DNA from 3 places in the Marinobacter sp. MIT930201 genome. Region 3 is predicted to be linked to each of the others. Evidence: predicted binding sites of a transcription regulator. Region 3 holds the regulator's gene; each other region holds the start of a gene.
What was found. The regulator LexA, encoded in region 3, represses DNA repair genes until DNA is damaged. The targets are predictions, from matches to a motif close to CTGTNTNNNNANACAG.

Region 1 (10,533 bases), 1.4 Mb from region 3:
CGAATGCCATTCTCCGTCACCCGGAATGGATGGAAGGGGCCACACCGGACATGGAAAAGCTGTGGCGCTGGCACGCCATCGAGGAAACTGAGCACAAATCGGTGGCTTTCGACGTCTATCGACACTGCGTTGGCAATGAGCGTCTTCGCCGGATTGTATTCCTGTTTGTGACCTGGAATTTCTTCAAGTACACCTTCCTGAACACCTGCAGTCTGTTGAAAACCGACGGCAAGTTGTGGAGCCTCGGCACGTGGATCGGTGGTATTAACTTTCTATGGGGTAAACCGGGGGTGTTGCGCAAGTGCATGCCGGACTTCCTGGCCTATTTCCGCAAGGGGTTTCATCCGTGGCAACAGGATAACCGTGAACTGATCGAGAAAAACCTCAATGAACTTGAACTGAAGCCATCCGCTCGCTAGCAGGGTGCTGAAATATTGACCGCTTTGTGTAAGACTGGGCCTGCCAAAAACAATGACAATAAAGGGAAGCAACCGGCTGGAATAGCTTCCCATAGCTGGAGGCCCCATGCGCGTTGGTCTTATCGTTGATTCCGCCTGCGATCTGCCCTATGAGTTCAGTCGCAAGCACGATCTGTTTGTTCTGCCGGTCACGGCCGTTATTGATGGCCAGACCTACATCGACGAGCACGACCCGGTCAGGACCCAGGAATTCTACCAGAGCGGCCTATTACAGAAGGGCCACCACGCCGAAACGCACGCCTTCTCCGCCGAACAGATCCACGACCTGTTCATGGAAAAAATTGTCACGGAATTTGACGTTGCCATCTGCGAAACGGTCACCCGGTCTCGCAGCCTGATTTTCCAGAATGCCACGGAAGCCATGAACAGTGTGATGGGGCACTATCATGAGGCCCGCCACGCCGCCGGGCGGGAGGGCAAATTCTCCATGCGGGTGATCGACAGCAAACAGATCTTTGCCGGCCAGGGGCTGCTGGCGGCTCACACCCTTCGCCTGATTGAGCAGAAGCTTTCGAAAAACGCCTTACGCAATGAAGTCGACACGTTCACCGACAGAATCTACACCTGCGTGATTCCCCGGGATTTGCACTATATCCGCGAACGGGCCCGTCGGCGTGGAGACAAGAGCGTGTCGGCACTGGTGGCGTTTCTCGGCAAGGCACTGAACATCACCCCGGTCATTTTTGGTCAGGGCGCTGAAGGACAACCGGTTGCCAAAACCCGGAGTTTCGACGTGGCAGTGGAAAAAGTGATGAACTATGCCACCGCGAGGGTCGAGGCAGGACTGTTGACGCCCTATGTCAGCCTTTCCTGCGGCCTGACCTGGACTGAAATCGAGGACCTTCCAGGATTGAATCGCCTGCGTGACGCCTGTGAGAAAAACGGTGTTGAGCTGTTGCTCTCCCAGATGGGCATTACCAGCAGCATCTACATCGGCCCCGGCAGCCTGTGCCTGGCGCTTGCCGCAGAACCCCACGAATTCAGCGATTTCCAGTAGCCGGGACTATCGGGCGCCCAGGCACCACCTCCCGTTTCTTGGCTCACTCGCACACCAAAGGCTGTATCTTCGGCAAACGCAGCCGGTCGGGCTTCGTGTTAGCCTCATATCGTTCTCAATTCAGAAGCCCACTTCCAGACAGCACCGGACCCCGATTATGACCAAAGGTAAAACGGATCTCGCCAATGCGTTGCTCGAGCAACACGTAAAACACGAACTGGCTTCCCTGAAAGGGGCCAAGTTGCGGCGCTTTCTCGAAACCGAAGTGGATGAACTGTTTGACTACGCCGGGGCCATCACCCTGAACCGGCTGACCTCGGCGGAACAGGTTATGGGCGTGATCCAGCGCATTGTGATCAACATGGAACTGGATGCCGGTATCCCGGAACTGGCGGCCGAAATGGCTACGGAGGTATTGAACGCGCCGGTCCAGCGCACGTCCCGGTTACGGGATATTATCACCCGAGAGCAGGCCACCGGGTTCCTCGAAGAGGCCCTTGAACTACGTCAGCAGCGTGAGCGGGTGATCAGCGAGATCATGGCTCACCCGGTCTATCAGGAGCTGGTTTCAAACGTGGTGTATCAGGGCGTGGTGAACTACCTCTATGAGGACAACCTGATTACCAAGAGTGTTCCTGGTGTCGGTTCGATGATGAAGTTTGGCAAGCGCATGGCCAACAGGGCGGTTCCGGGCCTGGACGAGACCTTTGAGCGCCGTTTCAAGGCCTGGTTGTCCGACAGCCTGCCGGGGTTGATCAGCCGGAGTGAACAGTTCCTGAACAAGGCGCTGAGCGACGAGGAGCTGCGCGACAGCGTGATGGCCGTATGGGTGTCACTGGAAGACCGCACCATCGAAGAGTTGCACGAGGGGCTTGGAGACATACAGCTCCAGGAGTTTGTGGTTCTGGGGTATGAGTTCTGGCTGCAGTTCCGACAGACGGCCTATTTTGAGGGGTGTGCCAGGGCCGTGGTGGAGCACCTGTTTACCCTGTATGGCGACAAGCCGGTAATTGAGCTGTTGGCTGCCGTTGGGGTCGATCGCGATGTAGTCATGGCGGAGGTGGATGCCTACGCACTTCCTGTGATAGACGTGCTGCGGGAGGAGGGGTATCTTGAGGCCCTGACCCGTCGTCGTCTTGCGCCATTCTATAAGTCGGCCGCGGCGAAAAAACTTCTGCAGCAGGAGAGCTGAGCACTCCTGCGTTCGCGTGGGATGTTTGGCAATGCTGGTACCAACGGAGCTGTTCTGGGCCTATCTGGTGGCCATCTCGCTACTGACTGTCACGCCAGGGGTGGACACCCTGCTGGTGATGCGGAACGCCGGGCGCGGTGGATTGAAACATGGTTTGCGGGATGGCTGTGTCACCAGCGTGGGCATCTGCTGTGGGTTGTTTATTCACGCCACCCTGTCCGCTCTGGGTATTTCGGTGCTGCTGGTAGAGACGGCCTGGGCGTTTACCGCGGTCAAATGGGCAGGTGCCTGCTACCTGATCTGGCTGGGGCTGAGTTCGTTGCGTCAGGCCATGGCCCGGGGCCCCGCAAACGCCGATGAATCCTCGATATCGAGCGCCGAACCGCCATTGATGAAACCGGTATCAATCTGGGTGGCGTTTCGAGAAGGCCTGCTGTCCAACGTGCTGAATCCGAAAACGGCGCTGTTCTATATGGCGTTGCTTCCTCAGTTTATCGATCCCGCCGGGAATGCATTCCAGCAATCGCTGTTCCTTGCGGCGGTTCACTTTGTGCTGGCGATGGCCTGGCAATGTGGGCTGGCGTTGGTGGTGGTCAAATCAAGAAGGCTTGGCGTGGGGCAGGGCGTAAAGCGCATGCTGAACGCGCTGACTGGTGGCTTCTTCGTCGCTATCGGGGCAAAACTGGCGACGCAGTGAAGTGGTGATGTATGAAAAAGGGGAGCCGAGGCTCCCCTTTTTGATGGTAATACGCTGAACGCAGCTATTACTTTTCGAGGTACTGCAGCTTGTCCGGCTTGCCGTCCCACTCTTCGGCTTCTGGCAGCGGGTCTTTCTTTTCGGTGATGTTGGGCCACTTGCCTGCCAGGTCGGCGTTGAGCTCCACAAACTGGACCTGATCCGCCGGCAGCTCGTCTTCCGAGAAAATGGCCTCAGCGGGGCACTCCGGCTCACACAGGGCGCAATCGATGCATTCGTCCGGATCGATTACCAGAAAGTTCGGGCCTTCGTAGAAGCAGTCAACCGGGCATACTTCCACGCAGTCCGTGTATTTGCACTTGATGCAGTTATCAGTAACGACAAACGTCATAGTCAGTTTCCTGGTCCAGTAGTCAATCTCATCAGTGTAATAATAATTGCGCGATATTGTATTGAGCGGCCTGCCCTGTCGCAAGCGCTGAGGCGCACTATCGTTATTACACAGATCAATTCTGCCGCTGAGTTCCGCTATTTCCCCAGCAGTTCTTTCAATTCGTACAGTCGGTTAAGGGCATCCCGCGGAGTCAGTCCGTCCACGTCCAGGTCGGCCAGGCATTCTTCCACTTTGCTGGGCTCCAGGCTGGCGAACATGTCTGCCTGCATAACCGGCTCGCTAACGCGGGCGGTGCGTGGCTGTTTTTCAGGTTCAGCCGGCGCCACGGCGGTATGATCGGCTGCCGGCCTGGCTGGTGCCGCACCGCCTTCAAGGTGGGACAACTGCTCCTTGGCATTGCGAATCACGTCCTGGGGCACGCCAGCCAGCTTCGCCACCTGCAAACCATAGCTCTGGCTCGCCGGGCCGTCATGAACGTTGTGCAGGAACACGATGGTGTCGTCGTGCTCGGTGGCTGTCAGGTGAACATTAACGGCGTGCTCAAGATCGTCGGCCAGTTGCGTGAGCTCGAAATAGTGAGTGGCAAACAGGGTGTAGCAGCGAATGTGTTTGGCCAGGTGTTCCGCTGTCGCCCACGCCAGGGACAGGCCGTCGAAGGTGCTGGTGCCGCGCCCAACCTCGTCCATCAGCACCAGGCTGTATTCCGTGGCGTTGTGAAGGATATTGGCGGTCTCAGTCATTTCCACCATAAAGGTTGAGCGGCCGCCGGCGATGTCGTCTGACGACCCCATGCGGGTGAAAATACGATCCAGTGGCCCGATGACCACGCGGTTGGCGGGCACATAGCTGCCGGTGTAAGCCAGCAGGGCAATCAGTGCTGCCTGGCGCATGTAGGTGGACTTACCGCCCATGTTGGGGCCGGTGATCACCAGCATGCGCCGTTGCTGGTCCATCAGCAGATCATTGGGCACGTAGGGATCGCTCAGCAGTTGTTCCACCACCGGGTGGCGGCCTTCTTCGATATCGAAGCCGGGCGTGTCACTGAATTCCGGGGCATTGAAGCGAAGGCTGGTGGCCCGCTCGGCAAAGTTGCTGAGCACATCCAGCTCCGCCAGGGCCTGAGCCGCGTCCTGCAGGGGCGCGAGTTCGGCGGCGACAGTTTCCAGCACCTCGTCGTACAGGGCTTTCTCCCGTGCCAGCGAGCGGCTCTTGGCGCTAAGGGCCTTGTCTTCGAATTCTTTCAGTTCCGGGGTGATAAAGCGTTCGGCGTTTTTCAGGGTCTGGCGGCGGATGTAATCCACTGGCGCCTGCCCGGACTGGGCGCGGGTAATTTCGATGTAGTAGCCGTGTACCCGGTTATAACCCACTTTCAGCGTGCTGATCCCGGTACGCTCGCGCTCACGAGTCTCAACGTCCAGGAGGAACTGGCCTGCGTTCTCGCTGATGTTACGCAGCTCGTCGAGCTCTTCGTCAAAGCCTTCGCGGATAACACCACCATCCCGGATGACCACCGGCGGGTTGTCGATGATGGCTCGTTCCAGCAGGTCCGATAGTTCGGGGTACTCGCTGATCGTTGTGGCGAGTCTGACGACGTGGTGGGAATTGACCGGTGTCAGTGCGTTCTGTAAATCCGGCAGGCTTAGAAAAGCATCCCGCAGCCGTGCCAGATCCCTTGGGCGCGCTGAACGCAGCGCCACGCGGGCCAAAATCCGCTCGATATCACCGATGCTTTTCAACAGGTCATGAACCGGCTCATAGTGAAAGCCGTCCAGAAGTGCTGAAACCGCCTGCTGGCGTTGTTCCACCACGGTAATGTCCCGTAAGGGCCGGTTAAGCCATCGTCTTAGCTGGCGCCCACCCATGGCGGTCGCCGTCCGGTCCATCACCCAGGCCAGGGTGTGCTGGGTGCCGCCCATGAGGTTAGTGTCGATTTCCAGGTTACGGCGGCTGGTGGCGTCCAGGATTACCGCTTCCTCGCGCCGTTCACGGCTGAGTTTGCGAATGTGGGGCAGGGCGGTGCGCTGGGTTTCTTTGGCGTACTGCAGCAGGCATCCGGCGGCACAGATGGCCAGCGTGAGGTCTTCGCAGCCAAAACCGGTCAGGTCGCGGACCTGCAGTTGCTGGGTAATCACGCGGCGGGCGGTGTCGGACTCAAACAGCCATGGGCCCTGGCGACGGATACCGGTATAGCCGTCCAGTACGTCCTGATAAGGAAAGTCCTCACTGATCAGGATCTCCGCTGGGCGCAGGCGCTGGAGCTCCCCTTGCAGGCCCTCGAGATCGTCCAGTTCAGACACGGTAAACCGTCCGCTGGAGATGTCGAGGGAGGCAAAACCAAACTGCTCCCGGTGGCTGTAGATGGCGACCAGAAGGTTATCCCGGCGGTCCTCAAGGAACGCATCGTCGCTCAGCGTGCCCGGCGTCACAATGCGAACCACCTTGCGCTCTACCGGCCCCTTGCTGGTCGCCGGGTCGCCAATCTGCTCGCAAATGGCGATGGATTGACCAGCACGAACCAGACGTGCAATGTAGCCTTCAGCGGAATGGTAAGGAATGCCCGCCATGGGAATCGGGCTGCCCCCCGACTGCCCCCGGGCTGTCAGGGTGATATCCATCAGCTCGGCAGCTTTCTTGGCATCCTCGTAGAACAGCTCGTAAAAGTCCCCCATGCGGTAGAACACCAGTTCATTGGGGTGTTCACCCTTGATCTTGAGGTATTGCCTCATCATCGGGGTGTGGTGGGACAGATCGGTCTGGGCTGCTGACATGAACGGTTCCGGATCCATTGGCTTTATGTGAAGGCAGGGATTGTAAGAAAATAACCGCCATGATGAAACGAAGGAGATCATTATGCCACTGACTGACGAGGCATTGGCGGAAGCCGGCACGCAATTGGCTGACGTATTAATGCAACGCGAGCTTACGATAGCCACTGCCGAAAGTTGCACTGGCGGCTGGGTTGCCAAGGTGCTGACCGACCGCGCGGGCTCTTCTTCCTACGTTCTGGCGGGACTGGTGACCTACAGCAACGATGCAAAAAGGGGCTTGCTGGGTGTGACTGAACCGTCGCTGGGGGAGCACGGCGCAGTTAGCGAACCGGTGGTACGGGAAATGGTTGCTGGTGCCCTGGCGGCCACGGGTGCGGATGTGGCTGTTGCGATCAGTGGCGTGGCGGGCCCTGGTGGCGGCAGTGACGACAAGCCGGTAGGCACGGTGTGGTTTGCCTGGGGGCGCTCTCCGGCTGACACCGAAGCGGTGGTTGAGCAGTTCCAGGGCGACCGTGATCAGGTTCGGCGCCAGGCGGTTCTTTATGTGTTACAGGGAGTTAGGGGCTTTCTGGAAAAGGCCTGAAACGGAGGGGTTGGTCTTGCCTTCGTGTTGTGTTTTAATACTGTTCAAATATACAGGAGTCTGGTTTTCCGGGTTCCGCAGTCCATGATTTTGGCCGCCGGGCTCCCGTCCCGATAACGGCATTGGCGACAGAGGGTTTGCAACGATGGAAGACAACCGCAAGAAAGCACTGGGCGCAGCACTGAGCCAGATCGAACGCCAGTTCGGCAAGGGCGCTGTCATGAAGATGGGCGACCAGCCCAGGGAAGCGATCCCTGCGGTATCCACCGGTTCCCTGGGCCTGGATGTGGCGCTGGGAATAGGCGGTCTGCCTTATGGTCGTATCTGTGAGATCTACGGCCCGGAAAGCTCTGGTAAAACCACGCTGACCCTGCAGGTGATTGCCGAGGCCCAGAAGGCTGGAAAAACCTGTGCGTTTGTGGATGCGGAGCATGCCCTGGACCCGGTCTATGCCGAAAAACTGGGCGTGAACGTGGATGAACTCCTGGTATCCCAGCCGGACACCGGTGAGCAGGCGCTGGAAATCTCTGACATGCTGGTACGCTCCAACGCTGTTGACGTCATCATCGTGGACTCCGTGGCAGCGCTGACGCCCAAGGCCGAAATTGAAGGTGAGATGGGGGACAGCCATGTTGGTCTCCAGGCCCGCCTGATGTCCCAGGCGCTGCGTAAGCTGACGGGTAACGTCAAGCATGCCAACTGCCTGCTGATCTTTATCAACCAGATCCGCATGAAAATTGGTGTGATGTTCGGCAGCCCCGAAACCACCACCGGCGGCAACGCCCTGAAATTCTACTCATCCGTTCGCCTGGACATTCGCCGCATCGGTGCTGTTAAAGATGGCGATGAAGTGGTGGGCAACGAAACCCGAGTGAAAGTGGTCAAGAACAAGGTATCTCCGCCGTTCAAGCAGGCCGAGTTCCAGATCATGTACGGCAAGGGCATCTACCACATGGCCGAAGTGCTCGATATGGGTGTGAAGGAAGGCTTCGTGGACAAGTCCGGCGCCTGGTACGCCTACAAGGGCGACAAGATCGGCCAGGGCAAGGCCAATGCCTGCAAGTTTTTGGAAGAGAACCTTGAGATCGCCAATGAGATCGAAGCGGCGGTGCGTGACAAGCTGATGCCCAAGCCGGCCAAGAAAGAAGAAGCGGCAAAGGAAGAGGCAACAGCAGACGCGAACGGTGAGCTTCTCTAAGCTCTGTTATTAGTTCCTGCGTTATCGGGGAGATAGTATGGATGCGAAGAAAAAACTACTGGTTGTCGCCCATGCACCCTCCCCGAATACCCTTAAACTAAGGCAAGCCGTAGAGCAGGGCGCAAAACACGAAGACATCGAAAATGTCGAGGTCACGGTGCTCCCTCCGCTGGAAGCAGGCCCGGAAGATATTCTGGCCTGTGATGCCATCATCCTCGGTACCACTGAAAACCTTGGTTACATGAGTGGTGCGTTAAAGGATTTTTTTGACCGCAGTTACTACCCCTGCCTTGAGAAAACCCAGGGTTTGCCCTTCACCTTCTACATCCGCGCCGGTCTCGACGGTACCGGCACCCATCGCGCTATCGATTCCATCACCACGGGCCTGCGTTGGCGGCTGGTGCAGGAGCCATTGCTCTGTCATGGCGACTATCGGGACGAATTCGAGGATCAGTGCCGGGAACTGGGGCTCTACATGGCCGCCAGCCTGGATGCCGGGCTGTTCTAGGAAGCTTTAGCTGGCGTAGCGGTTGTACAGGCCTTCAATGCGGGAAAGGGCATTGTCCACGGTTCGTGAATACCCCTTTTTGTCGAAACAGTAGCTGAACTGGATGCTTACCCGGTAGCCGGTCTGATAGGGCTGGCAACTGATCACCCGGGCGGCGACACGGGATTCGCAGATGTACTTGCCATGAAAGTCCATATAGAGACGGGCGCCAGACTCTACTGGCCTTGGGCAAAGCACCGCCATGCCATAGCGATTCAGGTCCAGGCAGGTGACAGCGGTTGAATTCTTCCCTCGACCAAAGAAGCCACGCTCCTGCAGCTGTACCTTCAGGCACATGGCAGGGTAGCGGTCCTTGATTCTGCGGTCTGCGGAATCACTCATCATACGTTGGCATCCGTTGCGTATCTTGTGATTATTATTGGCCCGTTCTTCCACCGGGACGTTGAAGTCTAGTGCCCACGATGGTGACTGAAAAATGACCAAGCGAAGAACTGTGACCGGGTTATCAAAATGGGGCTGCAGTGTGCCGACAGCAAAATCATGCCCCTAATGACATGGTGTTCAGGCCTGGGTGCTGACCAGTCGCCCCCTGCGGTCTTCGGTGGGAGCGGCCTTGCCGGTTTTCGGGTTCAGTAATCGCGGGCTGCGCCTGGACCGCTTCTTGCGGCGGTCTGGCCCCTCAAAAGCCACCTGTGCCCGGCGTCGGTCGGGCTGTACACGTCGGTCGCCCTGCGGTTTTTCCGGCGACGGTGACGCCTGTTGCGGCTGCGGTGCGGTAAAGGGTTTGCGTTTTCGCAGTGACTCCAGCACCGTCAACGGTTGTGACTGATTCCGATAAATATCCATTGAATGAGTGTCCTGCCCTTAGGTTGAGGCCTCTGTCATTATGCCCGATTGATCAATTTATCGACAAGTTGGGCTAAATCTTTAGCGAGAGCGCGACAGGGCCGGCCCCAGATTCTACAATGAGCGGCCATAACCAAAATGCTTTCATACCGTTACAGGACCGAACCTTGAAGTCACTGTCCCTGAACCAGCTCTACAAAGCCTGTGTTTTAAAAGATCTACCGTTCAAGACCACGCGACAGCTCGAGCCCCTGGCGGAAATTGTTGGCCAGAATCGGGCCCAGGCAGCGGTGCGTTTTGCGCTTGCCATGCCTCATGGCGGTTACAACGTCTATGCCGTGGGCCGTAACGGCTTAGGCAAGCGCACGATGATGCTCCGTTATCTGGAGCATCACGTGGACACTGAGAATCAGAGCCACGACTGGTGTTATGTCGCCAACTTCGAGGAACCACGAATTCCCCGTGTTCTTCAGTTGCCCGCCGGTAAGGGCACCGAGCTCAAACAGGATATGGAAAAGTTGATGGGGCGTCTGATGAAGATGATCCCCCAGACGTTCGACAGCGACAGTTTCCTTGAGCGTGCTGAGCAGCTGAAAAACGGGTATGCCAAGAAGCAGGAAGATGAACTGGAGAAGGTGGCAGCCCAGGCCAAGCGAAAGAAGGTCAGCCTGAATATTACGACACCCGGCGGCTATCGGCTGGTGGCGATGAATGGCGAGGAACCCCATACCGCTGAATCCTTCCAGGCGTTGACAGAAGCTCAGCGGGACAAGTTCGAGAATGACATCAACAAGCTCGAGAAAAAGCTGCGTCAGGCCCTACGCAAACTGGCGGATTGGGAGCAGGAATACGCCGAAAGCCAGCAGGCGCT
Region 2 (10,533 bases), 740 kb from region 3:
ATGTTCCCCTGTTGTACATTGATCTTGTATACGCCTGGGAAAACACAGCCAGCCATGATGAGAGTTAGAATGAGAGCTGTGAGCTTTTGCATCGCCGGGGGAAATCCTCTATCTTGAAATCGCCTGCCAGGGGCAGGTGTGACACGGTCTGACCGTTAACATGCGGCTTCATCATACCGGAAGCCGTGAGGCACACCAAAGAGTGAATCGTAACATGTCATCCGAAAACACCGAATTACGAAAAGTCGGTCTTAAAGTCACTCTGCCAAGAGTGAAGATCTTCAATATTCTGGAGAACTCCGAGGAGCATCACCTCAGCGCCGAGGATGTGTACAAAAAGCTCCTCGAACAGGGTGATGACGTGGGCCTGGCAACCGTCTACCGGGTGCTGACTCAGTTTGAGGCAGCTGGCCTGGTTCTGCGCCACAACTTTGAAGGTGGGCACGCCGTTTTTGAGATGGCCGGCGACGATCATCATGATCACATGGTCTGCACTCAGACCGGTGAGGTCATTGAGTTCGTCGATGAGGTAATCGAAGAGCGGCAGCAAAAAATTGCCAAAGAACGAGGCTATGAGATTGTCGATCACAGCCTGATTCTTTACGTCAAACCCCTCAAATCCTGATAACTCAGGATTTGTTCCGGAAAAAAGAAAAAAAGGGGGCGGGGTTTTAGCCCGCCCCAACAACTCTCAGGATCGAGAGGGGAATACGCTTACCTTTCAAACTGTTCAGTGATGCGTAGCCTGGCCTTTCGTGAACATTTCGTGGGCATGGGCAATGGTGTGTTCGGTCATATCCACACCACCGAGCATTCTTGCCACTTCGCTGACCCTGCCATTGTCGTCCAATGACTCGATCTTCGAGTAAGTGGCGTCTGATTCCGTAAACTTGCTGACGAACAGGTGCTGATGGCACTGGGCCGCTACCTGGGCAAGATGGGTGACGCACAACACCTGTCCATTACTGCCCAGGCTGCGAAGCAAGCGACCAACCACTTCGGCGGTGCCGCCACCAATGCCTACATCCACCTCGTCAAAGACCAGTGTTGGTGTGGTGGAAGTTTGCGCAACCACCACCTGAATGGCCAGGCTGATGCGTGAGAGTTCGCCACCCGAGGCTACCTTGGCTAGCGGACGTGCGGGTTGGCCCGGGTTCGCGCTGACCAGGAATTCAATGTCTTCCAGGCCGTGGGGCGCAGGCTCGTCGCCTTTGTTGCGGCTCAGGTGGGTTACGAACTGGACCGCTGGCATGCTCAGTTGGGCGAGCTCCTCCGCGATGCGCTGATCAAGGTTGGCAGCAGCCTGTTGGCGTGCGTTCGACAACTCGGTGGCCAGGGTATTGAAGTGGCTTCGCTGTTCTTCCAGTTCCGCCTCCAGCTTCTCAACGCTGCCCTCGCCGTCGTCCAGCGATGCCAGTTCGGCACTCAGGCTCTGGTGGAATTCCGGGAGAGTCTCCGGTGTGATGCGGTGCTTGCGGGCCATCTGGTAAATGGCACTCAGGCGCTCTTCCACTTCGGCCAGTCGGGCTGGGTCGGCGTCGTAATCTTCCACAAAGTGGCGCAGGTTGTCGCCAGCCTCGGTGATCTGAATCTGGGCTTCATTCAGCATCTGGATGGTTTCCGTCAGTGCCGGTACCTCCACCGGCAACTGCTCCAGTTGCTGTAAAGCCTGGCGCACCAGATCCGCTGCGCTATTCTCATCTTCCGTGCATAGCAGGGTAGCCTGATGGCTGTTGTGTAGCACCGTGTCGGCATGGCTGAGCCGTTCCTGTTCTTTCTCCAGCTCTGCCTGCTCTCCGTCTTCCAGCGCCAGGCGATCCAGTTCTTCCACCTGGTAGCGCAGTAGCTGCAGGCGGGCTTCTGTCTCATCGGCATTCTGCTGGCGTTCGGTCAGCCGCTGGCGGGTTTTGTGCCAGGCTTTCCATGCATCCCTGGTTTGCTCTCCCAACGCTTCTGCGCCAGCGAACTCGTCCAGCAGTTTGCGGTGAGTCTCCTTGCGCAGCAGGGACTGGTGCTGGTGCTGGCTGTGGATGTCCATCAGGGCGCTGCCCAGATCTTTCAGGTGGGCAAGGGGGCAGGGCTGGCCGTTGATGTAGGCGCGAGAGCGGCCATCCTTGCTGATCACTCGGCGCAGGATGCATTCGTTGTCATCGTCGAGCTCATGGTTTTCCAGCCATTGCCGGGCTTCGGCAATGCGGGACACGTCGAAAGTAGCGGTAATATCGGCGCGTTTGGCGCCATGGCGTACGGCGCCAGCGTCGGCGCGCCCGCCCATGGCAAGGCCAAGGGCGTCCAGGACAATGGATTTGCCGGCACCGGTCTCTCCGGTCAGCGCCGTCATACCCTTTCCAAACTGAAGTTCGACCCGCTCGGCAATGGCGTAATTGGAAACAGTGAGCTGTGTGAGCATGCAGAGGTCCTCCGCTCAATTCCTGAATACTGTGATTACATACAGTGACTGTGAATATATACAGGGTTTTTCCTGTTTGCAAACATCGGCTGGCGAATTTGTGAATGAATGAGGTGCGCAACGGTTGAAACATCCGATACGGGCCCCATATCCGTTCGCAAACATGTTTTTTTCGGCCCATGGCGGTCGGAAACCAAACGTTAACCGGCCGGTCGTCTGGCCGCCGACGATCAAGCAGGAGTAGTCATGAGCGCTGACGAGAATCGTAACGAACAGGTGGAAGAAGAGTTGAAAGACACTGCGGAAGCCGCTCCCGAGGAAGAAACGGCGACGGAAGACAGTGCCGAAGCCGCTCCGGAAAGCGAAGTTGAGGCCCTGAAGGCCCAGGCGCAGGAGTTTCAGGAGCAGATGTTGCGTTCCCAGGCGGAGATGCAGAATGTTCGCCGTCGCGCTGAGATCGATGTGGAGAAAGCCCACAAATTCGCGCTGGAGAAGTTTGTGAAGGAGCTTCTGCCGGTCGCTGACAGCTTGGAAAAGGCGGTTGAAAGCACTGAGGGGCATGAAAGTGCCGGCGAACTGGTGGCCTCTATTCGTGAAGGGGTCGAGATGACTCTTAATCTGTTCATGGGGAGTCTCGGCAAGTTCAATGTGGTTCAGCTTAACCCCGTGGGTGAGCCGTTTGATCCCCAGCAGCACGAGGCCATGTCCATGGTGCCGGCACCTGATGCCGAGCCCAACAGTGTGGTGGCTGTGGTCCAGAAGGGCTACACCCTGAACGATCGCCTTGTTCGTCCCGCGATGGTGGTGGTCGCCAAGGCCGAAGACGCGCCAAAAATCGACGAGCAGGCTTGAAAAGCAGATTAAAGCGCCAATATAGCCAGTAAACAGGCGGCGCACCGGGACTCCGGGGCAACTTTCAAGGCAGCCGGAACTGAATTGAACAACCGAATTGGAGTAATTGCATGAGTAAGATCATTGGTATCGACCTGGGAACCACAAACTCCTGTGTAGCCATTATGGATGGCGACAAGGTCAAGGTTATCGAAAACGCCGAGGGTGATCGCACTACCCCGTCCATCGTGGCGTATACCGAAGACGGTGAAACGCTGGTAGGTCAATCTGCCAAGCGCCAGGCGGTCACCAACCCGAACAACACCCTCTACGCCATCAAGCGTCTGATCGGTCGTCGCTTTGAAGACGACGTGGTCCAGAAAGACATCAAGATGGTGCCGTACAAGATCGCCAAGGCAGACAACGGTGATGCCTGGGTCGAAGTGAAAGGCGAGAAGATGGCGCCGCCGCAGGTGTCTGCGGAAATCATCAAGAAGATGAAGAAAACCGCAGAAGACTATCTGGGCGAGAAAGTGACCGAAGCGGTTATCACCGTGCCGGCCTACTTCAACGACAGCCAGCGTCAGGCCACCAAAGACGCCGGCAAGATCGCTGGTCTGGACGTGAAGCGGATTATCAACGAGCCAACTGCTGCTGCGTTGGCCTATGGTCTCGACAAGAAGAGCGGTGACCGTACTGTTGCTGTTTATGACCTGGGTGGTGGCACCTTCGACATCTCCATCATCGAGATCGCCGATGTGGACGGTGAGCACCAGTTCGAAGTGTTGGCCACCAACGGCGACACCTTCCTGGGTGGTGAAGACTTTGACATGAAGCTGATCGAGTATCTTGCCGATCAGTTCAAGAAAGACAGTGGCATTGACCTGCGTGGCGACTCGTTGGCGATGCAGCGACTGAAGGAAGCGGCTGAGAAGGCGAAGATTGAGCTTTCCAGCAGCCAGCAGACCGATGTGAACCTGCCTTACGTGACGGCAGACGCCAGTGGTCCCAAGCACATGAACGTGAAAGTGACTCGTGCCAAGCTGGAGTCACTGGTTGAAGAGCTGGTCGAGCGCAGTCTCGCGCCGTGCCGCACCGCGCTGGAAGATTCCGGTGCCAAGATCGGTGAAATCGACGAAGTCATCCTGGTCGGCGGTCAGACCCGCATGCCGATGGTTCAGGAAAAAGTGAAGAACTTCTTCGGTAAGGAAGCGCGTAAGGACGTGAACCCGGATGAAGCTGTAGCCATGGGTGCTGCCATCCAGGCGGCCGTGCTCTCCGGTGATGTGAAAGACGTTCTGCTGCTGGACGTTACCCCGCTGACCCTGGGTATCGAAACCATGGGTGGCGTGGCGACACCGCTGATCGACAAGAACACCACGATCCCGACCAAGAAGTCGCAGACTTTCTCCACTGCGGATGACAACCAGACTGCAGTGACCATTCACGTGGTCCAGGGTGAGCGGAAGCAGGCGACACAGAACAAGTCACTGGGTCGCTTCGACCTGGCGGACATTCCGCCGGCGCCCCGTGGTACGCCGCAGATCGAAGTCACCTTCGATATCGATGCCAACGGTATCCTGAACGTGTCGGCCAAAGACAAGGCGACCGGTAAAGAGCAGTCCATCGTCATCAAGGCGTCTTCAGGTCTGAACGACGACGAAATCGAGAAGATGGTTCAGGACGCGGAAGCCAACGCCGACGAGGATCGCAAGTTCGAAGAGCTGGTCCAGGCCCGCAACCAGGGTGACGCGATGGTCCATACCGTGCGCAAGACCCTGGCCGATGCTGGTGACAAGGTGTCCGACAGCGAGAAAGAGTCTATCGAGGCTGCGATCAAGGAGCTGGAAGAAGCCCTGGCTGGTTCTGACAAGGACGACATCGAGGCCAAGACTCAGAAGCTGACGGAAGCGTCTTCTGAAATGGCCCAGAAGATGTACGCGGATCAGGCAGAGCAGGCGCAGCAGGCCGGGGGCGAAGAGTCTGCCCAGTCCGGTTCCAGCGACGACGCCGTTGATGCCGAGTTTGAAGAAGTCAAAGACGACGACAAGCGATAAAACTTAAGATCATCAGGCAGTTGGAAAACGCGGGAGCTCTTCCGCGTTTTCCTCGTTTTACCAACAGGGTTTTAGAGCATGGCCAAGCGCGACTATTACGAGATTCTCGGGGTGTCCCGGGAAGCGGATGAAAAAGAGATCAAGCGAGCCTACCGCAAGCTTGCGATGAAGTATCATCCTGACCGGAATCCGGATGATGAGGACGCCGATCATAAGTTCAAGGAAGCCAGTGAAGCTTATGAAATACTCTCCGATTCCTCCAAGCGCGCAGCCTACGACCAGTTTGGCCACGCCGGTGTTGATGGCTCTGCCGGCGGCGGATTCGGAGGAGGCGGCGGTGGTGCCAGCTTCTCCGACATTTTTGGCGATGTGTTTGGTGATATCTTTGGTGGCGGCCGCGGTGGCCGCAATACGCGCGGGGCTGACCTGCGTTACACCCTGGAGCTGGACCTGGAAGAGGCGGTAAAAGGCAAAACCGTCCAGATCCGGATTCCTGGCCACACCGAGTGCAACACCTGTGACGGTTCCGGGGCCGAGAAGGGCTCACGGCCGGAGGCTTGTGGTACTTGTAATGGCATGGGCCAGGTGCGGATGCAGCAGGGCTTCTTCACTGTGCAGCAGGCGTGTCCTACCTGTCGTGGTTCCGGCAAGATCATCAAGAACCCGTGTAAGAAGTGTCACGGTGCCGGTCGCATCCAGGAAGAGAAAACGCTGTCCGTCAAGGTGCCGCCGGGCGTGGATACCGGTGATCGTATTCGTCTCTCCGGTGAAGGCGAGATGGGTGTTGAAGGTGGGCCTTCCGGTGACCTCTATGTGCAGGTCGCGGTTCGAGAGCATTCCATCTTTACCCGTGATGGTCGCAACCTCTATTGCGAAGTGCCTATCAGCATCGTGGATGCCAGTCTCGGTGGCGAACTTGAAGTGCCGACGCTCGATGGTCGCGTTAAGCTGAAGATTCCACCGGAGACTCAGACCGGCAAGCTGTTCCGTTTGCGGAACAAGGGCGTTAGCCCGGTTCGTGGTGGTCCGTCCGGTGATTTGCTGTGTCGCGTGGTTGTGGAAACTCCGGTTAACCTCACCAAGCGTCAGAAAGAGTTGCTGGAAGAATTCCAGAAGACCCTGGACGGTGGCGATGGCAACCAGCACGGTCCGCGAAAAACCTCCTGGTTTGAAGGTGTGAAAAGCTTCTTCGACGAAATGAAATTCTGAGGGCAGACGTGATGAGGGTAGCAGTCATCGGCGCCGCAGGGCGCATGGGCAAAGTGTTGATCGAAGCCGTTGACGGAACTGAAGGCCTGGAACTTGGCGCGGCAGTCGTCGAGCCTGGCAGCAGTCTTATCGGCGCCGACGCCGGTGAAATGACCAGCATTGGTAAGACTGGCGTCAAGATGGCTGGCAGCCTCGCCGAAGTGAAGGAGGATTTCGACGTACTCATCGACTTCACCTTCCCGGATCTGACCCTGGAAAATGCGGAATTCTGTAAAACCAACGGCAAAATGATTGTGATCGGTACCACCGGCCTGACCGACGCCGAGAAAGAACAGCTCGCCGTTGCCGCGGAAAAGGCCCCGGTAGTGTTTGCCCCCAACATGAGTGTGGGCGTCAACGTCACCCTCAACCTGCTGCGCACCGCCGCTGCAGCCCTGGGTGACGACTATGATGTGGAAATCATCGAAGCCCACCACCGCCACAAGAAAGACGCGCCGTCGGGCACGGCATTGCGAATGGGCGAAGTTGTCGCCGATGCCCTCGGTCGAGACCTTAAGGAATGTGCTGTCTACGGCCGTGAAGGCTTTACCGGGGAGCGTACCCGCAAGGAGATCGGCTTCGAAACCATTCGGGCCGGCGATGTGGTTGGTGATCATACCGTTCTGTTCGCCACTGAAGGCGAGCGCATCGAAATTACCCACAAAGCCAGCAGCCGGATGACGTTTGCCAAAGGTGCGATGCGTGCGGCATTGTGGTTGGAAGGTAAGCCGGCCGGGTTGTACGACATGCAGGATGTGTTGGGGCTGAAGTAGCGACGAGTAAGATTTCGCGTGGACACAAACTGCCATATTTCGTACAATAAGGCGGTTTAACTGCACCAAGCGTAGCTTTGACAACGCTCAACAGAAAAAGCGGGACGGAGTTCAACTCCCTCTCGCTTTTTTGCGACCTGAATTTGCGCTTGCGTTCCTGTTCGTGACGAACCTGTACGCCACTCGATGAGGATACAAGCCTTGAGTACACCTGCCATCCTTGCACTCGCAGACGGAAGCCTGTTTTACGGCACCGCCATTGGCGCTGAAGGGGAAACCAGCGGAGAGGTGGTGTTCAACACCGCCATGACCGGTTATCAGGAGATCCTGACCGACCCGTCCTACTCCCGCCAGATTGTCACCCTCACATACCCTCACATCGGCAGCACCGGTGTGAATGAAGAAGACATCGAATCTGATCGCGTCCAGGCCGCCGGCCTGATAATCCGTGATCTGCCCCTGCTGGTGAGCAACTGGCGCAGCACCGGCTCGCTACAGGACTACCTGCGCGACAACAATATCGTCGGCATTGCCGATATCGATACCCGTCGCCTGACCCGAATCCTGCGGGATAAAGGGTCCCAGAATGGCGCCGTGGTCGCCGGCGCAGACGCCACGGCCGAGCGTGCTCTGGAGCTGGCCAACGCTTTTCCGGGCCTGAAAGGCATGGATCTGGCGAAGGAAGTCACCTCGGAAAAAACCTGGACCTGGAGCCAGAGTGAGTGGGATATCGAAAGTGGCTATGGCGAGCGCACCGAATCAAAATTCAAGGTCGTCGCCTGGGACTACGGTGTGAAGCTCAACATCCTGCGCATGTTGGCCAGTCGCGGCTGTGATATCACTGTTGTGCCAGCCCAGACCCCCGCTGCCGATGTGCTGGCGATGAATCCCGATGGTATTTTCCTGTCCAACGGCCCCGGCGACCCCGAGCCATGTGACTACGCCATCAGCGCCATTCGCGATGTGTTGGAGACCGACATTCCGGTTTTCGGCATCTGTCTTGGCCACCAGTTGCTGGCCCTGGCCAGCGGGGCCAAGTCCATCAAGATGGGGCATGGCCACCATGGCGCCAACCATCCGGTACAGAACATCGCCGATGGTACCGTGATGATTACCAGTCAGAACCACGGATTTGCGGTGGACGAAACCAGCCTGCCGGACAATCTGGAGGCGACCCATAAATCCCTGTTCGACGGTTCTCTGCAGGGAATCCGCCGTACCGACAAGCCAGCCTACAGTTTTCAGGGTCACCCGGAGGCGAGCCCCGGCCCGCACGACGTAGCGCCGTTGTTTGATGAATTTATCCGCCTGATGGAGGCACGTTGATGCCAAAGCGTACCGACATTAAAAGCATTCTGATCCTGGGCGCGGGCCCCATCGTGATCGGGCAGGCGTGCGAGTTTGACTACTCTGGAGCCCAGGCCTGTAAAGCCCTGCGTGAAGAGGGGTACCGGGTTATCCTGGTGAACTCCAACCCGGCCACGATCATGACCGACCCGGTAATGGCCGATGCCACCTACATCGAGCCTATCACCTGGAAGACCGTTGCCAAGATCATCGAGAAAGAACAGCCGGATGCATTGCTGCCTACCATGGGTGGTCAGACAGCCCTGAACTGCGCTTTGGACCTCGAAAAGCACGGCGTTCTGGCTGAGCATGGTGTGGAAATGATCGGCGCCAACGCCGACACCATCGACAAAGCTGAAGACCGTGATCGTTTTGACAAGGCCATGAAGAAAATTGGCCTGGAGTGCCCTCGCGCCACGATCGCCCATTCCATGGCGGAAGCCTGGGAAGTGGCCAACGACATCGGATTTCCCTGCATCATCCGCCCGTCCTTCACCATGGGTGGTTCCGGCGGCGGTATTGCCTACAACCGCGACGAATTCGAGGAAATCTGCACCCGTGGTCTGGACCTGTCGCCGACCAACGAGTTGCTGATCGATGAGTCCCTGATCGGCTGGAAAGAGTACGAGATGGAAGTTGTCCGCGACAAAAACGACAACTGCATCATCGTCTGCGCCATTGAAAACTTTGACGCGATGGGCGTGCACACCGGTGACTCCATCACCGTCGCGCCGGCCCAGACGCTCACCGACAAGGAATACCAGATCATGCGGAACGCCTCTCTGGCGGTACTGCGTGAGATCGGTGTGGAAACTGGCGGTTCCAACGTGCAGTTCGGCGTAAACCCGGACAACGGCCGTGTCGTCGTCATCGAAATGAATCCCCGGGTGTCGCGTTCTTCGGCGCTGGCGTCCAAGGCAACGGGTTTTCCGATCGCCAAGGTGGCGGCCAAGCTGGCGGTGGGTTACACCCTTGATGAACTGCGCAATGAAATCACCGGTGGTGTTACTCCGGCCTCGTTCGAGCCCAGCATCGACTATGTGGTCACCAAGATTCCGCGCTTCACCTTCGAGAAGTTCCCCCAGGCTGATGCGCGCCTGACCACCCAGATGAAATCCGTGGGTGAGGTGATGGCCATCGGTCGTACCTTCCAGGAGTCGCTGCAGAAGGCCATGCGTGGTCTGGAAGTGGGCTCCGACGGTTTTGAAGAGAAGGTCGACCTGAGCACCACCGACGGCCAGGAAACCCTCACCCAGGAACTGAATGTGCCTGGAGCCGAGCGCCTTTGGTACATCGGCGATGCCTTCCGAGCCGGGATGACCGTGGAAGAAGTGTTCAACAACACGCATGTAGATCCATGGTATCTGGTACAGATCGAAGACCTGATCAAAGAAGAGACTGCCCTCAAATCCGCCGGCAAGGCGGATATTGATCGCGATACGCTGTTCCGCCTCAAGCGCAAAGGGTTCTCCGATGCGCGCTTGGCCAAGCTGCTCAGCATTTCTGAAGTCAGCTTGCGCAAGCTGCGCCATGACCTGGACATTCGCCCGGTCTACAAGCGGGTGGATACCTGCGCGGCTGAATTTGCCTCATCAACCGCCTACATGTATTCGTCCTATGAGGAAGAGTGTGAGGCGGGTGCCTCTGATCGCGAGAAAATCGTGGTCATTGGCGGTGGTCCCAACCGCATCGGTCAGGGTATTGAGTTTGATTATTGCTGCGTTCACGCCGCCCTCGCTATGCGCGACGATGGTTATGAAACCATCATGATCAACTGCAACCCGGAAACCGTTTCCACCGACTACGACACCTCGGATCGGCTCTACTTCGAGCCCATCACCCTGGAAGATGTGCTGGAAATCATCCA
Region 3 (10,533 bases):
CGGATGTGTCCGTCGGTCAGCTTGTCGCGATATAGATCCACATTCGCGCCGGTAATAACAAACAGAGGCTCATCCTCGGGAAACGGGTTGGTTTCCACCTGCCCCGGTTTCCAACTAGCGGGCGGCTTGGTTAGCCCACCTGTCCACGCCGGAATGCTGCCAGAGGCATTGCCCTGCCGCTCAGCTCCAACTGGAGTCAGCTCGCTAGCCAGCCGCTGAGCTTCGGATTCACTGACCTTTGCCAACGCAACGCCTGACAACCCAAACAATGCCACTGTAAAACCCGTGACCCATTGGTTCCGCATTCCCTTCTACCTCCAAGGTAACCGATCAACCCATGTATCATTCGCGGTTTGGCATGCCTACGCCGGAAACAACAACAGGCGATCAAATGTTATTCAATCGGGGCGCCTTTTTGCCAAATTCAAACGACCGTTTCAAGTGAATCTTTGTAGTTTCTTGTCAAAACCACCAAACCAACGGTGGGAGGAGAAATTCACAATGAAAAATGTTATAGTTGGCGATTAATTCATCGCACAGCAGTGAACCGCTCTCAGGTACTACCATGGCTTCGCAGTGGCATTCATTGGTTTCCCAGAAAATATTCCTGGCTCGCAACCTGTTGGGGCAGCTGGAGCACAGCGACAGCGTTCCAACGCAAGAAGCGCTGCTGCAAGGCAGCATAGAGCTAGGGCTGAGGGCTCGAAAACTGACGCTGGTAATGATCGCCAGGGTGTATCAGCACAAACATAGCCAGCCTGATGACCTTGAGGCACTGGATGAGCTGATCGGAACCCACAGCCCGGAAATGACAGAACTGGAGCAGCTGGCCAGTGACGGGCGGAGTTGGTGGAGTCATCTCGAGCAGCTTGAGCGTCATCAGGGCAATCCCCCGGTGACCCGAAAAACGGTCAGCAATGAAAACGTGATTGCGGTTGCAGCTGACACCGGCCCGGATCGCTCAAAGCAGGCTCTGGAAACCACTCTGGGCGCGATGAAACACTTTATCGATATCCTCGAGGATCGGCACAGCGAATGGTAATGAACCACGGCGTTGCCGGACCCAACAGGAATGAACTGAAAGGCTAACTTAATGTCACCATCGTTTTTCGAGATTGTACAACTGAGCAACGGAGACTATGCGCTTCGCCGCATCGACGACGACAGTGCACCACTGGTCCAGATATCATTTTCGACGGAAGCCAGGGAGATGATGGAAGACCGGGACATGAACGTGGCCAAGGCCATGATTGCAGCCGGTATTGAGGCCGTCGGTAACGTTGCCCATGATATCGACTGGGAAGACGAAGAGCCGGACACTCAGGACATCCGGCCCTCCTACACACTTCATTGACGATCAGCGCTGGCGCAGCACCACACCATGACTGTTACCCCGAGCCGAAGCCTGCTCCAGTGACGCGAGCGCTTCGCGCCCGAGCTTGTGGGTCCACATGACCACAGCGTGACAGGTGCCTGCGCTCAGTGCTCGCTCGGCAAGCTCCCCGGCTGGGTAGTCAGGAGTAGACCTCAACACCAACAGTTCGCCTGCAACGATGCCACGCATGGTCTGCCACTTACTGACAAGGCTTTGGGGCGGATCAATCCAGGCTAACCAACGCTTCTCCTGATTCAACTGCGTAAGCATCGGTAGCAATAGCTGGAAGTTCTCAACCTGCCCTTCGGGCAAAATGATTTCGGTCACATTGCCTGCCGGTTTGGCTAGGCGACTCCTGACAGCAGGCGCCCTGACGGTATCATGGTCGCTCATACCGGCAACCTCTGAACCGACAAACCTGCCGCCTCCGTGAGCATAAGCCAGATTCTGATTAAAGCTGAGTTGTTCCATGATAAGCCTCACCTGCCGTTAAGCCGCGCCCGCGGTGTTCAACACTCAACGAAACACAGCCGGATATGTCCGGACACCCTGGGGGTGTCAGTGAAGGTCCGAGCGCCGTATGACCCCGACGCCGAGCCCCTCAATGAAGAGTTCCTGTTCTGTCAGATCCACTTCTATGGGTTCGAATTCCTCGTTCTCGGCGATCAAGTACACTTTCGAGCCTTCCTTACGGAACCGTTTGACCGTGACTTCCTCACCTACCCTCGCCACAACCACTTGTCCGTTGTGCACATCGTGGGTGCGGTGCACCGCCAACAGGTCGCCGTCAAGGATGCCAATGTCCTTCATGCTCATGCCGCGTACCCTGAGCAAATAATCCGCCGAGGGCGAGAAAAATTCAGGCTGCAGGGTGCAATGGTCTTCGATATGCTCCTGGGCCAATATGGGGCTACCGGCCGCCACCTGACCGATCACTGGCAAACCAAGGTCAGCCTCTACATCGGGAAGACGTATTCCCCGGCTGGCTCCCGGCACCATCTCGATGGCGCCTTTTCGGGCCAGTGCCCGCAGATGTTCTTCTGCGGCATTGGCAGAACGAAACCCAAGTTCCGCCGCGATTTCTGCACGGGTCGGCGGATACCCGGTCTCGTCAAGGTAGCGACGAATAATATCCAGTACCTGTGTCTGCCTAGCTGTCAGCTTCATTTAGGTTGCCCCGGTTAGCCCTGTTTTTATATACAGTGATTTGACTATATACAGTGTTTTATCCAGTGTAAACCCTGTAAACGCAATTTTTCCTTGAGCCGCACTGGGTGGCCGTCCACCGCGCCCTGACGTATGACTGTGTTAAGGTAATCACAACCAAAATAGGGAGTCGCCTGAATGAGCAACAGATGTAGGTTACCGGACATCCTCAAGACGGATGATGGCAAGGAACGCAGAGTTGGCGTTGAAATTGAGTTGTCTGGCCTGGGTTACGAAGATCTCGTCTCGCTGTCCGCAAAACTGCTGGGAGGTACCGGAAAGTCTGTTGCACGCTATGTGTCCGAGGTTGAAACGGAACTCGGTGACTTTACCATCGAACTGGATTCGGACCCGATAAAGGACCTTGATCTGGCCGACGAGCGTCTTCCCGAGTCCGTCAGGGAGCTTGGCGGCCAGGCCATGAGCGTGATCGACGCAGCCGCCGAGAAAATCGTGCCCCTGGAGATCGTCAGCCCTCCGCTGGCTTTCAGTAAGCTGGAACGCATAGAGACACTTTGCGATGAGCTTCGAAGAGCAGGCGCACTCGGCAGCCGGGAGGCGCTCTATTATGCCTTTGGTTTGCAATTGAACCCGGAGCTACCGGACCTCAGAGCCACAACGCTGGTGCGCTACCTGCGGGCCTTCGCTGCGCTCTACGAGTGGCTGAAGGCACGCCACCAGATCGATTTCAGCCGTAAGCTGACCAGCTACATTGAGCCCTGGAGCAGCACCTACATTGACCTTCTGATTTCAGAGGACTATGCGCCGGACATGGAACAATTAATGCGGGACTATCTGCATTACAATCCAACCCGCAACAAGGCCCTGGACCTGCTCCCGCTGTTCGCACACCTGAACAGCGATTTGCTCGCAGAATATGTGGAGGATGAGCGCATCAAAAGCCGGCCAACGCTGCATTACCGGCTACCCGACTGCGACATTGATAACCCTGACTGGCATTTTTCCACGGTTTGGAATGACTGGATTGTGCTGGAACAGCTGGTGGCCAACGCTGATGACTTATCGAAACTGGTTACGGAGTTTCGCAACAGTCGCAAACTGAGCCTCCATAACCTGACCCACAGCTGGTTAGACACGTCTGACCAGTGGCTTCGGTCCGGGAACTATGTCTGAAAGCCCGGTAGATAAGCCTGAACATCCGGGCCTTACGATTGGCATCAGCGGCCCGGCACGCCGCAGCCTCGCCCACCGGCTGATCACCTTCGCGCTGCGCCTCCACGGTGCGCGAACCCATTTTATCCGCCCGGGTTCGAAGGTGGACGTCTCCTTGCTCGACGGCCTTGTGCTCTCCGGTGGTACCCACGTGCACCCTTCGCGGTACGGTCAGACTCCCCAGGTAACCGCCCGGTATGACGTGCGCCGCGACGAAACCGATGTTCGTCTGCTGTCCCGTGCTGAAGAATTGAACATCCCGGTACTGGGTATCTGCCGCGGCGCCCAGTTTATCAATATTTTCCGCGGCGGATCTTTGTGCCAGAACGTGACACCTCTGCGGGTGAACACCCGCCACCGGCCGTTACTGTTACCGCTACAGACTGTTCGGGTCGTCAGTGACAGCCGCCTGGGAGAGGTGATGCGCAGCCCGGTGATTGGCGCGAACCGCATCCACAGCCAGAGCATCAAAAAACTGGGCACACATCTCCGCGTTGTCGCCGTGGACAACGACTCGTTTGTGCAAGCGATAGAAAATACACGTGGGCAATGGCTAATGGGCATCCAGTGGCACCCGGAGTACCTGCTTTATCATGGCGGCCACCGGCGGATTTTCAGCCATTTCGTGCAGGCTGCGGAAGACAGGAAGCTGATTCGGCTGGATGAACCCGTCGAAGCCGCCGGAGAAGATGATGAGAATACCGCTCAAAATGGCAGATAACGCTGCAACACGGCCTTAATTTCACGAATTTCCCGAGCATCGTCGGGCAGAGCCGTCAAATAACGGGCCGCCCACTCTTTCAGTTGCTCGCGGGTGGTCACATAATGGGGATCGCTCCCGGTCAGCCTGAACAGGATATCACGCTCCCGGGGCGTCAACCTGACCTGATTCTCGTGCAATAACATGGAGATCCAACTATGTTCCACAACGTCCATCGATACCTGCTGGCCTCCACGGCCCTGATTCTGTTTCCCCTGGGCGCATCAGCAGCAGAAGTCAGCCTGAGCGGTCAGGCCTCAGTCAAGTATACGCCAGACAGCGCACGGCTGCAGTTCACCGCCCGCGCCGAGCACAAGCTTCCCGAGACGGCCACTGAGGAAGTCAACGAGCAGATGGAGAAGTGGCGGGAGAGCATCGAGGACTTCCGCGACCGGCTCAAATCCTACAGCGACGCCTCGTTGAACCTTTACAGCCGTTCGATTCCATCACCAGAGCGTCACGAGGAGCCCCGACGAGTGGCCGTGGCTTCACAAACGGTCAGCTTCACCATCGATGACCTCTCTCTGCTCAACCCGATTCTTGCACAGGCGCAATTACTGGGTATGGACTACAACGTCGGTCCCCATCAGTTTTTTCATTCCGATGAAGTCGGTTTACGTAAACAGGCCCTGGCGGGCGCCATTGCAGATGCGAAATCACGCTGCGAATTTGTTGCCCGGGAACTGGACAAACAGTGCGGAGAAGTGATGACCATTAACGTCGATGGTGGCCATCAACCCCCGATGCCAATGATGGCGGAAATGCGAGGCGCCTCGGACGCTGTCTCAGCGGTCGGTTCCCGTGAACTGGAGGCCCGGGTTAGCGCGACTTTTGAACTGGAGTAAATCACCCGCTCAGAAGTCCCGCGTATAGAATATATCCAGGGAGGCTGCCAGGCCACTGGCAGCCTCCAGATAGAAGTAACGTCCGATATCGTAACGTAGCGCCACCGTGGTGATGGGCTGGAAGATGCCGACACCGTAGCGGATGCTGAGTTCATCCGTCAGGTAACCACTGGCCACTACTGCCGATTCATCCCCTGAACCTTCCGCCTCCAGCGTCAGATTGCGTATCCCGAATTCCTCGCCAATACCCTGGGTTACCTTGTTAGCCTGAGTCAGCCCGAGCGATATGGCTGCCCTGCTCATTTGCCCCTCATCACCACGACTTTGCGGTGCCCGGCCGAGGATCACATACGAGAGCGCATCGGTCTGAGGCATTTCCGGTTCCGAAAACACTTCGGTCCGGGGCGAGCTCACCGGGCCGCTGAGGCGGATGCCGGCCACCACGTTGTCCACACGCCGCACTGCCTCGATGTCCAGGTACGGTTCTGACAGTGGCCCCACAAACACCAGCCTGGCCCGGCGCAGGTCGAGCTCCTGACCGTAGGCCTCATACCGGCCTTCAACAAGCTGCAGGGCGCCTCGGGTATCCAGGTTGTTGCCGATACGCAGTGTCCCCTCAAGGTTACCGGTGACACCGAAACCACTAAAGCTGACCTCGTCCTCACCGACCACGACAGTGACGTCCATATTGAGAGTGCGGAGCCCGCCTTCCTTCTCCTCAGCACCGACGATAACCTCGTCCTCGGATACGGACACGGCCTGGGCGGGCAGCTCACGAATTTCGATCGTGCCCCGGGGTACGTTCAGGTTACCGGAAACCGACAGATCGCCGCCTTCGTAGGCGATAGTGATATCCGGCACCAGCTCCACTTGGGCGTACGGCTCGTAATTGAAGGGCAAACGGTCACCGGTCAGCCGCACTTCCACCGACGGTTCCGCCTCCCAGGCCAACGACCCTTCTATGTTGCCGCTTCCGCGTTCATTGCTGCGCCAACGTCCGGACAAATTCGCGCTATATCCTTTCAACTCCAGGCTGACCACCAGATCCTCAAGCGGAATCGGTAACCGTGGATCGGCAATGTGACCGCCAGAGAGCGCAAGCTCGCCGTTTACAGCTGGCTTCATTAGCGGCCCAGACAGTGTCCCCTCGCCATTGAGCTCTCCCTCAACAACCTCCAGCCCGGCAAATATGCCAGCCATGGCGATATCCAGGCCTTCGATGCTGAATTGCCCATCGACTTCACGGGCATCACTATCCGGGTCGACCGACATGCCGACAGAGAGATTACCAATATCGGGCCCCTGCAACTGCAGGTTCAGCTCCGCCACATTCGGCTTCAAACTCAGGCGGGTGGTGAAGGTGTTGTAGCTCAGGCTCTCCCATTCGTCCCTCACCTGCACTTCAAACTCGCCGGAACCAGCGTCGATGGATACTTCACCATCCGGCCCATCTTCCGTCATGACCACTTGCAGGTCAGCATTCAGCGTTGCGTCCCAACGCAGGGTGTTCGGCAACAGCGGGGAGAGTGCCGTGGTCGGGAAATTTTCAATGCGATAGGCGATATCTTGAGTCGGGAGCAGAGTCTGGTCCTCGGCACAGACAGACGCCTGTTGCCACTGCCAGCAGTGCTGTCCCAACGTGAGCTTGCCCGCTTCGGTATACTCGAGGGCCGCGGACTCTGACAGGGTCCATTGCTGGCCTTGGGCAGGCACACTGATTTGCCCCTGCTCAAGCGCACCCACCCAGGCATTCCAGCTTTCCGAGGCGTCTCCGGCCAGCAACAGCGACAACTCCGCCTCTTTATGGCGGGCGTTTAGCCTGAGTTGGTGATCATCCCGAGTTCCCGTCAGTGCCAGCGACAAGTCTTCCAGTAGCTGTTCGCCATACCGAACTTCCTTTCCCCGAAGATCCGCCTGGATGTTGAACCCTTCGCGTAGCGTGGCCGTCAGGTCCAGGCTGGACAGACTCAATTGATCCTGCCATGCCAGGTCGCTGCCAGTGAGTGTTACCTTGCCACGGGGTTGGTCCACGGTGCCGGAAACCGATGCCGTACCGTTGACCGAACCTGCCAGCCCCGGCAGGAAGGTTTCCGGCGCAGGCAGGTTCAGTTCCAGGTTGCCGTTAATCTGTTGCCCCCATCGGCCCTGGCCGGTCACCCGGTTGTCCCCTACCTCAAGCTCCAGGTTCGACAATGTCCAGTTACCGGCATCACTGTCCAGCGCACCTCGTATCAGCGCCTCATTGGCCTGCCAACTCCCGGAAAGGTCCCATTTTGCCTGCAGCGTAGGCGTTCCTTCCTCCTGCAGACGTCCGCTGGTATCCACGTCGCCGCTCAAGCTCGCTTCCAGGGCGGGAAGCCAGAAACCAGGGTTAAAGCTGTCCAGCGTCAGGCTTGCATCCCAGGACAACTGATCAGCGAACGCCACGTCCGCACGGCCGCCGAGAAAACCCGCGCCGGTATTAACGCGCAGGTTCGTCAACGCAACGGACTCCAGGTCACCCTCAAGATCCCCCGCCATATCGGCGTCGCCCATGGGGCCGCTGACACTGGCATCAATGCTCGCCTGATAGGCTCCCCCCTGGTATTGAACGTCGCCGTTGAATTGGCGCAATGTGACCGGCGGCTGTTCAAAATCCGGAATCAGGCTGTACCAGGGAAAAGCGTCGAGACTGACCTTGGCGTCTGCCTGAAGCGCCTGCTCCCAGCTTACGTTGCCAGTGACCCGGAGGCGGCCCGTCTCAGCCTCAGTAGTCCCGGGGCCCGTCAACACGAGCTCCAATCCATCGAGGCCCTCTGTAGTCACCAACCCCTTCAGTGACACGGGAATATCGCCTGTCGATCCGGGCAGCACGGTGCGGGAGTCCGAGCGGAAACCGTTCTCAAGGCTGCCTTTCAAGGCAACCACGGTGTCTGTCAGCACCAGGGTTTTCGGTAACCCCTCCGCCGGGACGAACCGGCTGGAACGAACGGTCAGTTCCGCCGGCAGGGCGCTGTCCAGCGGCGCCACCCGGCCAGCCAGCGTGGCATCAAGATAACCGCTGCTCTGGCCCTTAACTCTCAGGTCTGCAGCGCTCCCGGTCAGATTGAGTGCCAATTGCCAATCAGCGCCATACGGGGGCGGGAGCATCAGCCCAACCTCCAGATCCAGCGGCCAGTCGCCCCGGGTCTGGAGCCTGCCGGAGGCATCAATACTGATATCGTCCCGAACAAAGGCGAGGTTCTGCAGATGCCAGTCCGAACCGGAACCCTGAGCCTTGAGCTGGAGCCGGTCCCAGACCTTGGCATCGTTGAGCGTAAAGGGACCAAGGTTCACGTCCCGGACCACCAGCCCCAACGGAAGGTCGACACTGGGTAGACTGATATCACCGCTGTCTTCTTTGGACTCGCCGGACGGCTGCAGAGTCAGATCAATGCTGCCTGCCAGGAGTCGCTCCAGACAGAGCTGTTTGTTGAACAGGCAGGTGGGCGACCAGTCAACGACCGGCGACTCTACCTTTAGCCCCACACCGTAGCCCTGCCATGTCAGGGAGGCTGCCTGCCACTGTCCCAGCAACGAACCCTGCCCCTGCTCGACCTCGAGGCCGGGAACCTGATCAATCACCCAGGCTGTACCGGTTTCCGAACGCAGCGCCAGCACCAACAACCCAAGCAGTAACAGCGGTAGCAGGACAATAACGGCCAGCGCTATCAACAACCCGTTTCTCAGGCGTTTTGACCGTTTTGGTGTTGGAGTTTTCGCTTCGTCGCTCATAACTCCGGCCCCATGGAAAAGTGAATGCGCCACTCACCGCCAAACTCGGGATCCAGGCCTTTGGCGACGTCCAGGCGCAGCGGCCCGACCGGGCTGATCCAGCGAATGCCCAGGCCGGCACCCGTCGCCAGCGGGTCCGACAGGTCATCCATGGCGTTGCCTTCGTCAACAAACGCCGCGACCCGCCAGTTTTCGGTAAACTCGTACTGATACTCGACACTGCCTACCATCAGGTAACGGCCACCAATGGCCACATCCTCGCTGTTACGGGGTGACAGCGTCTCATAGCCATACCCCCGCACCGTCTGGTCGCCACCGGCAAAGAATCGCAATGACGGCGGCACATCCGAGAAGCGATTGGTGGCCACGCCACCAAACTGGAACCGGGACAGAAAACGGTGGTTGTCCGCCAGGGTGTAGAGGCCCTTTACCAGAACATTGGCATGGAGAATATCCACATCGGAGATGACGGCACGGTGAGAACCGGTCACATCGAACTGGATACGATATCCCCGGGATGGATCCAACGGCGAGTCCGCCTGCAGTTTCGAATACCCAAGCCCCGGCAGCAACAGGCTGCTCTGCTCGGGGTCATCATCGCCGATGCGAAAACGCTCACCTTCCCAGCGAATCGATGCAACCTGCAACCAGCCGTTATCGAGCTGGTGTTTCCACTGCTGGCCAAGGGTCAGCAGCTCAGACTCCACATCCTCAATATCCTCCCGCTGATACCCGGCGGAAAGGCGAATGGAATCGGTCATGGGAGGATCAAGGGGCAACTCGTACCAGGCGCCCACATTTTGTCGCGGCACCGAGAGTTCCGTCTGAGCGCCGCGGCGATGACCCATGGGGTTGATCCAGTGCTCCCGCCAGTTACCGCTGAAACGCGGCCCCACATCCGTGGAGAAACCGACACCGGCTGCAACCGAGCGCGGAGGACGAGTGGTCAGGTCCACCGACACGGGTATCACTCCCTCCTCGGCTTTACCAGGCGAAGCGTCAATGTCCACTCCGGAAAAATAACCGCTGTTGGAGAGATCGCCGCTTAGCCTCGCGACCTTGTCGGCGTGATAGATCTCACCGGGCTCAAAACGTACGAATTGCTCAAGCAACTGCTCCTCGAAACCATGCCCTTCCTTGAAGCTCACTTCGCCCAGGCGATATCGCACGCCACTGCGAAAGACCAGGGAAATATCCGCAGTGTGCTGTTCCGGGTTGACTTCCAGCCGGCGGGTGGTGAACTCACCATCAAAATACCCCAGCCGGGTGGCTCGGTTCTGGATGGTCTGCCGCAACGTGCTGTACTGACCGTGATTCAGCACATCCCCCTCCGATGGCTTTTCCGGCAGGGTTCCCACGAAATCGGGGTCCCGACTGGCCGGGCCTTCGATGGACACCTGCCGGGAACGGACGCGAATGGG

Region 1: the regulator LexA is predicted to act here: its motif matches at 7,151-7,166, upstream of recA (recombinase RecA).
Region 2: the regulator LexA is predicted to act here: its motif matches at 2,459-2,474, upstream of recN (DNA repair protein RecN).

Annotation. Positions count from the first base shown of each region.
Region 1 is NZ_CP138916.1:721,175-731,707, reverse strand. Features, by position in the region: gene SIC19_RS03435 (metal-dependent hydrolase) at 1-419, shown strand, start outside; gene SIC19_RS03430 (DegV family protein) at 526-1,476, shown strand; gene SIC19_RS03425 (hypothetical protein) at 1,634-2,668, shown strand; gene SIC19_RS03420 (LysE family translocator) at 2,700-3,365, shown strand; gene fdxA (ferredoxin FdxA) at 3,433-3,756, opposite strand; gene mutS (DNA mismatch repair protein MutS) at 3,894-6,527, opposite strand; gene SIC19_RS03405 (CinA family protein) at 6,610-7,110, shown strand; gene recA (recombinase RecA) at 7,256-8,308, shown strand; gene SIC19_RS03395 (flavodoxin family protein) at 8,346-8,816, shown strand; gene SIC19_RS03390 (PilZ domain-containing protein) at 8,823-9,200, opposite strand; gene SIC19_RS03385 (hypothetical protein) at 9,378-9,662, opposite strand; gene SIC19_RS03380 (Lon protease family protein) at 9,830-10,533, shown strand, end outside.
Region 2 is NZ_CP138916.1:2,934,955-2,945,487, forward strand. Features, by position in the region: gene SIC19_RS13410 (outer membrane protein assembly factor BamE) at 1-92, opposite strand, end outside; gene fur (ferric iron uptake transcriptional regulator) at 215-625, shown strand; gene recN (DNA repair protein RecN) at 731-2,410, opposite strand; gene grpE (nucleotide exchange factor GrpE) at 2,657-3,262, shown strand; gene dnaK (molecular chaperone DnaK) at 3,373-5,298, shown strand; gene dnaJ (molecular chaperone DnaJ) at 5,377-6,507, shown strand; gene dapB (4-hydroxy-tetrahydrodipicolinate reductase) at 6,519-7,319, shown strand; gene carA (glutamine-hydrolyzing carbamoyl-phosphate synthase small subunit) at 7,521-8,645, shown strand; gene carB (carbamoyl-phosphate synthase large subunit) at 8,645-10,533, shown strand, end outside.
Region 3 is NZ_CP138916.1:3,670,144-3,680,676, reverse strand. Features, by position in the region: gene SIC19_RS16765 (DUF1329 domain-containing protein) at 1-305, opposite strand, end outside; gene SIC19_RS16760 (DUF6586 family protein) at 566-1,042, shown strand; gene SIC19_RS16755 (hypothetical protein) at 1,094-1,354, shown strand; gene SIC19_RS16750 (cell division inhibitor SulA) at 1,358-1,768, opposite strand; gene lexA (transcriptional repressor LexA) at 1,934-2,542, opposite strand; gene SIC19_RS16740 (amidoligase family protein) at 2,720-3,715, shown strand; gene SIC19_RS16735 (gamma-glutamyl-gamma-aminobutyrate hydrolase family protein) at 3,708-4,475, shown strand; gene SIC19_RS16730 (hypothetical protein) at 4,460-4,660, opposite strand; gene SIC19_RS16725 (SIMPL domain-containing protein) at 4,673-5,359, shown strand; gene SIC19_RS16720 (translocation/assembly module TamB domain-containing protein) at 5,369-9,112, opposite strand; gene SIC19_RS16715 (autotransporter assembly complex protein TamA) at 9,109-10,533, opposite strand, start outside.